DNA from 2 places in the Hydrogenophaga sp. LT287 genome. Region 2 is predicted to be linked to the other one. Evidence: riboswitches for the same ligand, from Rfam matches in the RefSeq annotation. Region 2 holds a riboswitch; the other holds the start of a gene.
The links. Region 2 has a riboswitch for S-adenosylhomocysteine ahead of metH (methionine synthase). Riboswitches for the same ligand answer to the same signal wherever they lie in the genome.
Positions count from the first base shown of each region.

Region 1: linked by a shared signal. The riboswitch ahead of ahcY (adenosylhomocysteinase) and the one ahead of metH (methionine synthase) in region 2 are both predicted to bind S-adenosylhomocysteine.

Region 1 is NZ_JBVPZC010000009.1:61,829-68,974, reverse strand. It holds gene AC0GNR_RS09385 (septal ring lytic transglycosylase RlpA family protein) at 1-323, opposite strand, end outside; gene metF (methylenetetrahydrofolate reductase [NAD(P)H]) at 614-1,444, opposite strand; gene AC0GNR_RS09375 (TlyA family RNA methyltransferase) at 1,489-2,250, opposite strand; gene ahcY (adenosylhomocysteinase) at 2,388-3,821, opposite strand; S-adenosyl-L-homocysteine riboswitch at 3,896-3,983, opposite strand; gene AC0GNR_RS09365 (HAD-IIB family hydrolase) at 4,038-4,847, shown strand; gene AC0GNR_RS09360 (YeeE/YedE family protein) at 4,890-5,987, opposite strand; gene AC0GNR_RS09355 (hypothetical protein) at 6,134-6,520, shown strand; gene AC0GNR_RS09350 (hypothetical protein) at 6,545-6,883, opposite strand; gene AC0GNR_RS09345 (excinuclease ABC subunit UvrA) at 6,930-7,146, opposite strand, start outside.
Region 2 is NZ_JBVPZC010000037.1:1,241-8,386, forward strand. It holds gene AC0GNR_RS17605 (sigma-54-dependent Fis family transcriptional regulator) at 11-1,606, opposite strand; S-adenosyl-L-homocysteine riboswitch at 1,891-2,000, shown strand; gene metH (methionine synthase) at 2,080-4,776, shown strand; gene AC0GNR_RS17615 (double zinc ribbon domain-containing protein) at 4,877-5,695, shown strand; gene AC0GNR_RS17620 (D-hexose-6-phosphate mutarotase) at 5,692-6,594, opposite strand; gene AC0GNR_RS17625 (hypothetical protein) at 6,943-7,146, shown strand, end outside.

The DNA of each region.
Region 1 (7,146 bases), on a different contig from region 2:
CGCACGCCCAGTGCGGTGGCTGCGGCGTGGCTCAGGTCGATGATCCGCTGGTGGGCGTAAGGCCCCCGGTCGTTGATACGCACCACCACCTCTTTGCCCGTGTGCACGCTGCGCACCCGCACGCGGGTACCAAACGGCAAGGTTTTGTGCGCAGCGGTCAGCGCATGCATGTCAAAGCGCTCGCCGTTGGCGGTGCGCCGGCCATGAAAACGCTTGCCGTACCAGGACGCGCGGCCCTTGGCAAACACGGTGCCAGCATCAGTGGCCGGGCTGCGTGGTGCAACGGTTTCTGCCGCAGTTGCGGCCTCGGGCTCAACGGCCACTGAGCCGGCAGGATCAACGTCTACCGATGATGGAGCGGGCTTGGGTACTCGGGCTTGCGCTGCAGGTCTGCTGGACGGCGTGACAGGCACCGCAGCCAGTGGCACTGGCGCAAGAGCCGCTTCACCAGACGGTCTGGGCAGTGGGCTGCTGCAAGCAGCCAAGCCGAGCGCCAGCACTGCCAGCAAGGGCCGGCAGACAAGCGCCCAGTGCCGGCGCGCTGGTGCGTTTAAGGGTTCAAAGTGAAGGGGCATGGCGTTTCCTCTCTGATGTTTTTGGCCAGCCCGACAAGTTACCCCAGTTGCAGCCTTTTGATGATTTCCAGCGTGGTCGCGCTCTGGTTCATGGTGTAGAAGTGCAGCGCGGGCACACCACCGTTGCGCAGTTGGTCACACAGGTCGGTCACCACGTCCAGGCCAAAGGCCTTGATGGACGCGGTGTCGTCACCAAAGGCTTGCAGGCGCAAACGGATCCAGCGCGGGATTTCGGCGCCGCTGGCGTCCGAAAAGCGCATCAGCTGGGTGGAGCTGGTGATGGGCATGATGCCCGGCACCACCGGCACATCGGCGCCGAGCTTGTAGGCGTCGTCCACAAAGCGGAAGTAGGCGTCGCTGTTGTAGAAATATTGGGTGATGGCCGAGTCGGCACCGGCCCGCACTTTGGTGGCGTAGGCCTGCAGGTCGGCATCGGGCGACTTGGCTTGTGGGTGCACCTCGGGGTAGGCGGCCACTTCAATGTGAAAGTCGCTGCCGGTCTCCGTCCGGATGAACGCCACCAGATCGCTCGCGTAGTGAAACTCGCCGCCCATGCCGTAGCCACTGGGCAGGTCACCGCGCAGCGCCACCAGGCGCTTCACGCCCATGGCCTTGAGCGTGGCGAGCTGTTCCAGCACGCTGGCTTTGGTGGCACCAATGCACGAAAAATGCGAAGCTGCCGCCACGCCTTCGGCCTGAATGGCGCGCACCGTGTCAAACGTGCCTTGCTGCGTGGAGCCGCCCGCGCCGTAGGTGACCGAGCAAAACTCAGGCTTCACCGTGTAGAGCTGCTCGCGCACCAGGCGCAGTTTTTCGGCGCCTTCAGGCGTCTTGGGCGGAAAGAATTCAAAACTCAGGGGTAGGCCCATGTCGGGTCCTCCTTCAAAAACAGGCGTGTTCGCCGTCGCGTGCATCAATCTGCGGCGCGGGCAAACACAAAAAACTCGCGGTTCCCGTCACCGCCGGTGATCGGGCTTTCAAAGTAATCCAGCAGCGTCAGTGCGTGGTCGCGGCAGGCTTGTTCCAGGCGCTCGCGCACCACGGCGTAGCTGGCGGGGTCTTTCACCAGACCACCTTTGCCAATCTGGGCGGGCTGCAGTTCAAACTGCGGCTTCACCAGCATCAGCAGGCGGCCGCCGGGCTTGAGCAGGGGCACGATGGCGGGCCACACCAGCGTCTGCGAAATGAACGACAGGTCGCCCACGATCAGGTCAAACGCAGCCTCGCCGCCACCCGCCGCAGCCACAGCCTCGGCATCCAGTTCGCGCGCATTGCATTTTTCAATGCACACCACGCGGGCGTCCGCACGCAGCCTGGGGTGCAACTGGCCATGGCCCACGTCCACACCCACAACCTGGGCGGCCCCGCGGTGCAGCAAGCAGTCGGTAAAGCCACCGCTGCTCTGGCCCACGTCCAGGCAGCGCATGCCCGACACCGGCATAGCCACCTGGCTCAGGGCGCCGTCCAGCTTCAGCCCGCCCCGCGATACAAAGCGCGATTCGGCGCCGTCCAGCAGCTCCAGCTCCACCGTTTCGCGCAGCTCGTCGCCGTTTTTGGCAACGACTTTCCAGTCGCCGCCCGACACACGCCAACGCACGCCCGACGCAATGAGCCGCTGGGACTGAGAACGTGAAGCGGCCAGGCCGCGTTCAACGAGAAGCTGGTCAGCACGCATGAAGAACCGCAATCAAAACGAAAACCAATGCCAGTCTGGCGCGAAAAAGAGCGGCCCGCAGGCCGCTCAAACCCAGTGTGCCGCAGAGCTGGCTCGTCCCCTGAGGGGGGATACCGCAGCCGGCGCCGGGTGAACCATCAATACCGGTAGGTATTGGCCTTGTAAGGGCCCTGCTTGGGCACGCCGATGTAAGCGGCTTGCTCGTCGCTCAGCTCGGTCAACTGGGCGCCCACCTTCTTCAGGTGCAGGCGCGCCACTTTTTCGTCCAGGTGCTTGGGCAGCGTGTAGACCTTGCCCACGTCGTAACCGTCGGCATGGCAAAACAGCTCGATCTGCGCAATGGTCTGGTTGGCAAAGCTGGATGACATGACGAAGCTGGGATGGCCGGTGGCGCAGCCCAGGTTCACCAGGCGGCCTTTGGCCAGCAGAATGATTTTTTTGCCGTCCGGGAACACCACGTGGTCCACCTGGGGCTTGATCTCGTCCCAGGTCAGCTTCTCCAGCGAAGCCACGTCGATCTCGTTGTCAAAGTGACCGATGTTGCAAACGATGGCCTGGTCTTTCATGGCCGCCATGTGCTCGTAGCGGATCACGTTCTTGTTGCCGGTGGCGGACACGAAAATGTCGCACTTGTCGGCGGCGTATTCCATGGTCACCACTTTGTAGCCTTCCATCGCGGCCTGCAGGGCGTTGATGGGGTCGATCTCGGTCACCCACACCTGAGCGCTCAAGGCGCGCAGGGCCTGGGCCGAGCCTTTGCCCACGTCGCCGTAGCCGGCCACCACGGCCACCTTGCCGGCGATCATCACGTCGGTGGCGCGCTTGATCGAATCGACCAGCGACTCGCGGCAACCGTACAGGTTGTCGAACTTGCTCTTGGTCACCGAGTCGTTCACGTTGATGGCGCGGAACATGAGCGAGCCCTTGGCCGACATCTCGTTCAGGCGCAGCACGCCGGTGGTGGTTTCTTCGGTCACGCCAATGATCTGGACGCTCTTGCGGCTGTACCAGGTGGCGTCTTCGGCCAGCTTCGCCTTGATGGCGGCGTACAGGCAGGTTTCTTCTTCGCTGGTGGGGTTCTCCAGCAACGATGCGTCTTTTTCAGCGCGCTTGCCCAGGTGCATGAGCAAGGTCGCGTCGCCGCCGTCGTCCAGGATCATGTTGGGGCCTTCGCCTTCGGTGCCGGCGGCGCCAAAGTCAAAGATGCGGTGGGTGTAGTCCCAGTAGTCGGCCAGGGTTTCGCCCTTGATGGCGAACACCGGCGTACCGGCGGCGGCGATGGCCGCGGCGGCGTGGTCTTGCGTCGAGAAGATGTTGCAGGAAGCCCAGCGCACTTGCGCACCCAGCGCCTGCAGGGTCTCGATCAGCACGGCCGTTTGAATGGTCATGTGCAGCGAACCGGTGATGCGTGCGCCCTTCAGGGGCTGCTTGGCCGCGAACTCTTCGCGGATGGCCATCAGGCCGGGCATTTCGGTTTCGGCAATTTTGATTTCTTTGCGGCCCCAGTCGGCCAGGCCAATGTCGGCAATGACGCAGTCAGCGTTGAGGGCGGAAGGAATGCGTGCGTTCATGGTTCGCTCCAATACAGGTTGAATGAACCACCTTGGGCGCGAAACGCGGGCAAAAAAAAGCCCATCGCACCAGAGGTGGATGAGCGTCGTTGCATTTATTTCCGAGCCTCACGCCCCGCGCTGGCCGGTGGCCAGGGGTGCGCTGCAACGCTCCTCGGATCCCGCAATTCTAGCGCAGTCCGGCTTTTTGCGTGTGTGCGAAACTGGCGCGCTTTCATGCCCCAGTTTGCCCATTCCCCCCTTTCCAGCTGGCCCCAAGCAGCCCGCGCGCGCATTGCCGGCGTGCTGACCGACATTGACGACACGTTGACCACCGAAGGGGCCATCACGCCTGACGCGCTGGACGCCCTGCACCGGCTGCGGGCCGCAGGGCTGCCGGTGTTTGCCATCACCGGGCGCCCCTCGGGGTGGAGCGAAGCGTTTGCCCTGGCCTGGCCGGTGAACGCCATCGTGGCGGAAAACGGCGCAGTGGCGCTGTGGAGGGGCCCCACCGGGCAACTGCAGCGCGGTTACTTGCAAGACGCCACCACGCGCCGCGCCAACTTCCAGCGGCTGCAAACCGTGGCCGCACACATTCTGAGCGAGCTGCCCCACGCCCGCCTGGCACAAGACAGCGCGGGCCGAGAAACCGACATCGCCATTGACCACAGCGAACACCACCACCTACCCGCAGCAGATATTCAGCGGGTGGTCCAGCTGATGCAAAACCAGGGCCTCAACGCCACGGTGAGTTCCATCCACATCAACGGCTGGATAGGCGGACATGACAAACTGGAAGGCGCCCGCTGGGTCGTGCGCCAACAGCTCGGGCGCGACCTCGACGCGGAACTGGACCAGTGGGTGTACGTGGGCGATTCCACCAACGACGCCCGCATGTTTGGCCGTTTTCCCCACAGCGTGGGCGTGGCCAATGTGGCACGTTTCTGGCACCAGCTGCCACACCAGCCCCGCTATGTGACGGCGGGCGAGCGCGGCGCCGGCTTTACGGAGGTGGTGAACGCCGTGCTGGCCTCGCGCGCGGGCTGAACAGCACTGAGAACCGGCCAGCGGGCGCCAAACACACCGGCGTCAAGGCGCCTGCTGCGCCACCGCCGCACCGCTGGGCGCCTCGACCTTGTGGTGCGGGCGGTCAAATACCCGGTCGGCCAGGCCGCCACCCACCCACATGCCCAGCAAGGTCAGCCACGCCGTCACGGCAAAAATGGCGCCTCCCGTCATACCGGCGCCCACGGCGCAGCCGCCGGCCAGCATCGACCCAAAGCCCATCAGCACCGCGCCGATGATGTACCGCGGCATGGTGTAGCCGCCGCCAAAGCCTTCCAGCTTCCAGTCGCCGCCCACCAGCGCACCCACCAGCGAGCCCAGAAACACCCCGGGCATGAGCCCCAGACCAAAGGTCCATGGCTCGCCGGGCTCGCTCAGCACCCGCATCAGCCATTCGGCTGAAGGGCCGCTGAAGGTGAGGCCCTGAATCTGCACCGGCTCAAACGAGTTCGCCATCACCTGGTAGGTGCCGGCCCAGGCCAGCGCCACCATCAGCCCGGTGCCGATGCCGCCCGCCCATTTCCAGAAGCCCCAGCCGCTGTGGTGCGCAAAAAACAGCGCCGTGATCAACCACACCGCAGCAAACACCAGCCCATCCCAAGGGCCTGCACCCACCAGCGCCAACACGCTGCGCGCCGGGCCACCGTCCACCACCCACCAGCTGGCCATGGCCTCGCGCAGCGGCGCCAGCACCCCACCCAGCGAAGCCTGGGCCACCACCGCAAAGATCAGCCCCGACAGCAGGGCACGCAGGTTGCCGTTGGCCGACAGCACCAGCAAGCGGCTGGCGCAACCCCGCGTCATGACCATGCCCACACCAAAAATCAGCCCGCCCAGCAAAGCGCCCGACAAGCTGCCCTGGGCCGACAGCTGGCGCGCCGTGCTCACGTCCAGCCCGCCCGACACCACCAGCAGCTGCACGCCCACCACCGCCGTGGCAAAGGCCAGCAACCACACCGCCAGCTTGTCACCAAACTTGCCGTGCCAAAACTCAATGACCGCCGCACGCAGGCAAAACCGCGAGCGCTGGGCAAAAAAGCCGAAGCCCAGCCCCACCAGCACGCCGCAAAGCGCCAGCACCTTGGGTTCGCCCCGGCTCTCAATCCAGCCTGTCCAGTCCATTGCGACTCCAATTATTTGTATATGCGTATTTTTGGATGTTACGCCGAGGCCCATCCGCCGGGTTGATCTTTAGCAAACTCTGTGCAACGTTTTCAACGGGTTAAGCTCATACAACAGCGTTTTCTGAAACCCGAAAGGACCCTTCAATGGCCATTCCCTGGCTGCTGGCTCTCAAAGTCATACCCTGGGGCGACGTGATTGAGCACGCGCCCAAGGTGCTCAACGCCGCACGCAAGCTGATGGACCGCCAGCGCACCGAACCCGCGCCCGCCGTGTCCACAACCGCCACCGCCGACTGGATGGGCGAGGCCCAGCCGAGCCTGGGTGAACTCAAAAACCGGTTGATTGCGGCCCAGGTGCAGCTGGACCGGCAAGCCGAGACGCAAGAACAGCTCACCCAGACACTGGCCGAACTGGCCGAACAAAATGCGCGCCTGGTCAGCGCCGTGGAAGTGCTGCGCCTGCGCACCCGCATGCTGCTGTGGGGCGCAGCGGCGCTGGTGCTGGCCGTGGCGTGGCTGGCGTTGCGCTGAGCACCACCGCCGGGCCATCCGGCTTCAGCGCGCCCCTTGGTCAGGGCGCTGCGCGGTCAGCGAAGCGTCGCAACCCACACCGGCCGCGATCCAGCGCCGCGCCAGCCGGCGCAGCAGCGGTGCCGCCCAGCGCCAGCGCGGCCCCAGCACGCCCTCGGCATCGTTGATAGCGCCACAACGGTAAAGGCAATCGGCGTCTGCCCAACGCAGCGCGTCGCAAGCGCCCGTTCGCTTGCGCGAGATCACCTGACCCAGCGGGCAAGGCTCAGCCAGACAACACACCCCGCAACCGTTGCAGGGCGCGCCCAGCGCTGGCTGGTGCGGCGCGTCGGGGTGGATGTGAATGACTTGGTACGGGCTCAATGGCGCTCTCGATTGGGCTTCGACAGGCTCAGCCCGAACGGATGTTTCACACCCGCGCCAGCACTGGCCCCAGCACCCGGCCGGTGTGCGTGTCCAGCCGCACCACCTCGTCGGGAGGGGCTTCGGCCACCACACGGCCACCGCCACCACCGCCCTCGGGGCCCAGGTCGATGATCCAGTCGGCTTCGGCCATCACGTCCAGATCGTGTTCGATCACGATCACGCTGTGGCCGCCGTCCACTAGGCGGTGCAGCACACGAATG
Region 2 (7,146 bases):
TTGAATCGCCTCACCTCAATCCCGCCTTCCTCAACCGGTAGCCAAACTGCCGCAGCGTGAGCCCCAGGCTTTGCGCGGCTTGGCTCTGGTTGCCGTGGTGGCGCAGCAGGGCGTCTTGCAGGGTTTGGGTGCTGTGTGAACGGGCACTTTGGTAGTCGCGCACGTGGCTTGCCAGCAGGGGCAAGCTGGGTGGCGGCTCGGCTGTGGCCAGCGGTGCCCAGGCTTCGGGCATGAAGCGTTCCAGCGCGGCGGCGCTGATGCCGGGGTGATCGGCCAGCAGCACCAGCCGCTCAATCAGGTTGCCCAGCTCGCGGATGTTGCCGGGCCAGTTGTGCGCTTCCAACCGGGCCAGCGCGTCGGGCGCCAGGTACACGTTGCGCTGGTGCGCCTGGTTGGCGCGGCTTACAAAATGCAGCGCCAGGGCGCGCACGTCTTCGCGGCGCTCGCGCAGGCTGGGCAGGCGAATGGGGATGACGTTGAGCCGGTAATACAGGTCTTGCCGGAAGCGCCCGGCCTGCACCTCGCGGGCCAGGTCGCGGTTGGTGGCGGCCACCAGCCGCACGTCGATGCGCAGTTCGCGTTGGCCGCCCAGGCGCACCAGCGTGCCTTCTTGCAGGGTGCGCAGCAGCTTGCTTTGCATGGGCAGTGGCAGTTCGCCAATTTCGTCCAGAAAAATGGTGCCGCCGTTGGCCTGCTCAAACCAGCCGGGGCGCGCGCTGTGGGCGCCCGTGAATGCACCGCGCTCGTGGCCAAAGAGTTCACTTTCAAACAGCGTTTCGGGAATGGCCGAACAGTTGACCTTGATGAAGGGCTGTACATGCCGGCCACTGGCCAGGTGCACGGCGCGGGCAAACAGCTCTTTGCCGGTGCCCGACTCGCCCAGCAGCAGCACCGTGGCTTGGGATTGCGACACCCTTTCCAGCTCGCCCAGCGCTTGCAGCAGCGCGGGCGAACGGCCAATGAGGCCGTAGCGCGCGGTGTGGGTGTCCAGCGCGCGGCTGAGCACTTCGTTGCGGGCTTCGAGCTGGCGGGTTTGCTCGGCCACCAGCTGTTCCAGCTGGAGCAGTTGCCCAGCCAGCGTGGCCAGCAGGCGCAGCACGGCCAGGTCGTCGTTCAGGTGGCGCTGGCGGCTGCGGATGCGGTGGCAGCCCAGCACGCCCACGGTGGCGCCGTTGATTTCAATGGGCAGCGCAAGGTAGGCCACGGTCTGCGGCGGCAGCTCGGCCCGCGCCACGGTGCGAAACAAAAACAGGGGTTCGGCGTCCACGTCTTGCACGATGGCGGGCAGCCCGCTGGCCAGCACCCGCCCGGTGATGCCTTCGCCCCAACGGAACACGCCGCGCGCCGCCTCGTCGGTGGTGAGGCCGTAAGCATGGCGCACCGAAGCCGTGCGCGGCTGGTCCGGCAACACCTCGTCAGCCAGCACCATGCGCCCCCGGTTCAGGCCCAGCAGCTCGCTCATGAGGTGCAGCATTTCGCGCAGCACAAACGCCGGCGCCAGGCTACGGCCCACGAGCTTCATCACCTCGCGCATGAGCAGGAGTTCCTGGGTGGGCCAGTCGGTGGCGGGGTCGCTGGCGTCGGAAAGTGGGCGGTGCGGTGGCATGGCTGTGTGGCGGTTGCGGGTACTGCAAGCAAACATCGCACCAGAGACGTGATGAACCACATGAAAGCAGGCTTTAAAACCCTGCCATCCAACGAAAGAAGGCTTTTACACGCGTGAGGCGGGCCCTGCTGAGCTGGTGGGGCTGCTGGCCGGGCGATCTTGAGAGGCTTGAGCGGCTACCTCACCCAAACGAGGTCAAGGCAGGTCTACCTAGCTGCTGAAGCACTCCATGAGCGCACAAGCCCCGCAGCAGAGTGCCACTGGGCCATGCTTTAAAATCAATCCCTCTCAAGGAGCGCTGCAGCGACCCACCGACCCGGTGGGCGTCAGGCTTGAGACACCGGGCGTCTACCGCCCCGCCGGTCCGTCCGGCCCCCAACGGCGCTCACCAGTTTCAGCCTGCAACCCTGGTGAGCCCCATGTCCGTTGATTCCACCTCGTCTTCTTCTTCGTCCGCCGTGGCCGTGCCGCCCATGCTGCTGTCTGGCCTGGAGCCGCTGCGCATTGGCACCGACAGCCTGTTTGTGAACGTGGGCGAGCGCACCAACGTCACCGGCTCCAAGGCGTTTGCTCGCATGATCCTGAACGGCGAATACGAGCAGGCGCTGGCCGTGGCGCGTCAGCAGGTGGAAAACGGTGCGCAGATCATCGACATCAACATGGACGAGGCCATGCTGGACAGCAAGGCCGCGATGGTGAAGTTCCTGAACCTGATCGCCGGCGAGCCCGACATTGCGCGTGTGCCGGTGATGGTGGACAGCTCGAAGTGGGACGTGATTGAAGCCGGCCTGCGCTGCGTGCAGGGCAAGGGCGTCGTCAACTCGATCAGCATGAAAGAGGGCGTGGACGAGTTCAAGCGCCAGGCCGGGCTGGTGAAGCGCTACGGCGCCGCTGCGGTGGTGATGGCCTTTGACGAAAAGGGCCAGGCTGACACCTACGAGCGCAAGGTGGAAATTTGCGAGCGCGCTTACCGCGTGCTGGTGGATGAAGTGGGTTTCCCGCCGGAAGACATCATCTTCGACCCCAACATCTTCGCCATCGCCACCGGCATTGAAGAGCACAACAACTACGCGGTCGATTTCATCAACGCCACGCGCTGGATCAAGCAGCACCTGCCGGGCGCCAAGGTGAGCGGCGGTGTGTCCAACGTGTCGTTCAGCTTTCGGGGCAACGACCCGGTGCGCGAGGCGATCCACACCGTCTTTCTGTACCACGCCATCAAAGCCGGCATGGACATGGGCATCGTCAACGCGGGCATGGTGGGCGTGTACGACGAGCTGGAGCCCGAGTTGCGGGAGCGCGTGGAAGACGTGGTGTTGAACCGCCGGCCTGATGCGGGCGAGCGCCTGGTGGAAGTGGCCGAAAACGCCAAGGGCGCGGCCAAGGACGACAGCAAGAAAAACGAGTGGCGCGGCCTGCCCATCCGCGAGCGGCTCACACACGCGCTGGTGCGCGGCATGAACGAGCACATCACCGAAGACACGGAAGAAATGTGGCGCCTGATTGAGGCCGCCGGCGGGCGCCCGCTGAACGTGATCGAGGGCCCGCTCATGGACGGCATGAACGTGGTGGGCGATCTGTTTGGCCAGGGCAAGATGTTTCTGCCGCAGGTGGTGAAAAGCGCGCGCGTGATGAAGCAGGCCGTGGCCCACTTGCTGCCCTACATCGAAGCCGAAAAGCTGGCGCTGCAGGCGGCCGGTGGCGACGTGAAAGCCAAGGGCAAGATTGTGATTGCCACCGTGAAGGGCGACGTGCACGACATCGGCAAAAACATCGTCACCGTGGTTTTGCAGTGCAACAACTTCGAGGTGGTGAACATGGGCGTGATGGTGCCCTGCCACGAGATCCTCGCCATGGCGAAGAAAGAGGGCGCAGACATCGTGGGCCTGTCGGGCCTGATCACGCCCAGCCTGGAAGAAATGCAGTACGTAGCCAGCGAGATGGAGAAAGACGCGCACTTTCGCGACGCGCAGATTCCACTGCTCATTGGTGGCGCCACCTGCAGCCGTGTGCACACCGCCGTGAAGATCGCGCCGCACTACAGCGGCCCGGTGGTGTATGTGCCCGACGCTTCGCGCAGCGTGAGCGTGGCGCAGGGTTTGCTGAGCGATCAGGCGGCCAAATACATCGCCGAACTCAACGCCGACTACGACAAGGTGCGCACCCAGCACGCCAACAAAAAGCAGGTGACGCTGTGGCCGCTGGCGCAGGCGCGCGCCAACAAAACGCCCATCAAGTGGGCGGGCTTCACACCCACCCAACCCAAGTTCATTGGCAAGCGCCAGTTCAAGAATTTCGACCTGGCCGAGATCGCCAAATTCATCGACTGGGCGCCGTTCTTTCAGACCTGGGACCTGGCCGGCCCGTACCCCGCCATCCTGGACGACGCCGTGGTGGGCGAGCAGGCCCGCAAGGTGTTTGCTGATGGGCAGGCCATGCTGAAGAAGATCATTGAAGGCCGCTGGCTCAGCGCCAATGGCGTGATCGGTCTGTACCCGGCCAACACGGTGAACGACGACGACATTGAGCTGTACACCGATGAGACCCGCAGCCAGGTGGCGCTGACCTGGCACGGCCTGCGCCAGCAAACCGAAAAGCAGATGGTGGAAGGCGTGATGCGCCCCAGCCGCTGCCTGGCCGATTTTGTGGCGCCCAAGGGCGCGGCCAACGACTACGTGGGCCTGTTCGCCGTGACCGCCGGGCTGGGCAGCGAAAAGAAAGAAAAGCAGTTTCTCGACGCGCACGACGACTACAGCGCCATTCTGTTCAAGTCGCTCGCAGACCGCCTGGCCGAAGCCTTTGCCGAGTGTTTGCACCACCGCGTGCGCACCGACCTGTGGGGTTACGCCGCGGGTGAGGCGCTGAGCAACGAAGAGCTCATCAAAGAAAAGTACCAGGGCATCCGCCCCGCACCGGGCTACCCGGCCTGCCCCGACCATTCGGTCAAGCGCGCCATGTTTGCGCTGTTGCAGTGCGACGACATTGGCATGGGTCTGACCGAAAGCCTGGCCATGACGCCGGCCGCCAGCGTGAGCGGTTTCTACCTGAGCCACCCCGACAGCACCTATTTCAACGTGGGCAAACTCGGCGAAGACCAGATGCAAGACCTGGCCGCGCGCAGCGGCGTGGCGGTGACCGATCTCAAGCGCTGGCTGGGCACCAACCTCTGAAGCCGCTCGTCCAGCCGGGTTGGCCGCCGACCTGACGGTGGGGGGTGGTGCAGGAAGCGCGTGCTACAAGGCCAGCACAGTGTTGGACTTGGGGTGATTCATGGCGGTGTGCGCGGCTTGCGGTGCCGAAAACAGGGACAAAGCCAAATTTTGCAAGGGGTGCGCCCAGGCGCTCGTGCCGCTCGCTGCGGCTGTGCCTGCGCCTGCGCCTGCGCCTGCGCCTGCGCCGGCGTCTAGAGGGCTGGCCTGCCCTGCGTGCCATGCGCTCAACCGGCGCTCCGCCACGGTGTGCAAGTCCTGCGAGGCCTCGCTGAGCCCGAGCCTGCCTGGTACAGCGGCCAGCACCGGTGTGGTGTTGGCTCGCCGCCGCTGGGGCTGGATCATCGGCCCGGCTTTGCTGGTTGCAATTGGTGCTGCCTGGTGGGTACAGGCACAGCACCCTGCTGCGCCCTATGTGCCGGTTGGGGCGCCTGTGGTGGCCCAGCCAGAGCCGACCGCAGGGCCACGGGTGCAGGTCACCATCACCGCCGCCCTAACGGTGCCAGCCGTTGCAGAAGCCCTGCTCCCGAGCGAAGTCCCGCCCCGCCCGGTACCCGTGAAAAAAGAACCCAAATCCGCCAAAGCTTCCAACCCGCGCGGTACTGCGCAGGCCGAACGACAGAGCCCGCCCGCTACCCCACAGCCGGAACCTGCCGCAACCCAGGCTGATGGATTGCCGCGACCATCGGCCCCAGGCGAATCGGACCGTTTGCCCGCAGTTACCGCATCGGTGGACCAGCAGTGTGCCGATCGCAGCAACTTCATCGCCCGGGACATCTGCCGCATTCGAGCCTGCAACGACGCCGCCCGGGCGGCCGACCCGGTCTGTGTCCGGTTCCGCCAGATGGAAGAGGCGAACCGCCAGAGGCAGCAGAACTAGACCGATACCTCGACCGCCATACCGTGCTCGCCACCTGGCGGCACTGTCACCACCTCGTCCGCCGCGTTGGCGGTTTCCACGCAGACGAAGCGCAGGTACGCGTCGTCCTTCAGGTCGGTCATGCCTGCAGCGATGGAGATCCAGGGGTTCCACATCACCGCCGTGCGGCTGCCCTGTGCGCTCAGGCGGGTGCGGCGCTGCAAAGCGTCATCAACGATCGTCAGTGCGGCGGGTACACCGGTGTAAATGCGGTCCACTTCGGCGGCGATGTGCACGGCACCCGTTTGCCGCTTCACCGCGCCGCCCGCGCCGGTGGCATTGTCGATGTAGCTGCAGCCCTCCAGCCCAGTCACTGCGGTGCGCGCTATGTCGCCTACCGCAAAGTAACTGTGCAGCGCCTGCGTGATCTGAAACGGCGCATCGCCCGTGTTGCGCGTGGTCAGCGCCAGCCGCAGCGTGGTGCCCACGGTGATTTGCAGCGTCAGCTCAAACGCGTGCGGCCACAGGGCGCGGGTGTCGGGCGTGTCCCGCAGGCCCAGCGTTACCTGCGTTTCGCCCGCTGGAGTGGCGTCCGTGTTCAGCACCGACCACAGCCGGGTACGCGCAAAACCATGGTTCGGCCGCCCCAGGCCCTGCGGGTCGGGGCCAAACCACGGCCAGCACACCGGCACACCCCCGCGTATGGCCTTGCCCGCCTCGTAGCTCGCCCGCTCGCTGAGGAACAGCACATCGGCCTCCGCGCCCACCGGTCGGTACGACAGCACCTGAGCGCCGTACAACGACACCACCGCCTCGGCGTGCGCGTTGCGCACCTGCAAAAAGGGCAGGCCACCAGGACCGCTGATGAAGGTCAGGTGATTGGCCAAGGCGTGTGTGGCGTTGAGATCTTCGAGCGTCATAAGAGCGTGCAGTGGGTTGGATAAGCCGGAGGTCGTTCATTTTCCGTGAGCACTTGGCCGTTGACCTGATGAGCCACGCGATTTGCCTCCATGGCAAGTCGATTTTCAGTAGCCGAACCCATTCTCTTGTCCCGCATGGCTTAGCGTCTGCGTGCCAAGGGTTGGTCATAGAAAGCCTGCCCACGGATGGAGGCCGGGACGACAAAAGGACGCGCGTGGGCGCTGCAGGGTCCAGATAGTGAATACGCGTTGATTAAAATCGGGGTATTGCGAACAGGCGTGTTGCTGTGCCATTTCGCATTCCATATAAAGATTCACGGAGTGAAAATGATTCGAAGCCTGGTACGCATGACGTCTTCCCTTTCGGTTTGCCTGGCTGGTTCCATGGCCCTTTTGGCTTTGCCTGTAATGGCTCAAAGAGGCCCGGTACCCGAACTGAAATACATGAGTCCAAAGTGCGCTTCGATGCTGGAAGCTCAGCGCACGGCTCCGAGTGTGATGCGCAATCAGCCTTCCTTTGCCGAGATGCGGCGGAACTACAACGATCAGTGT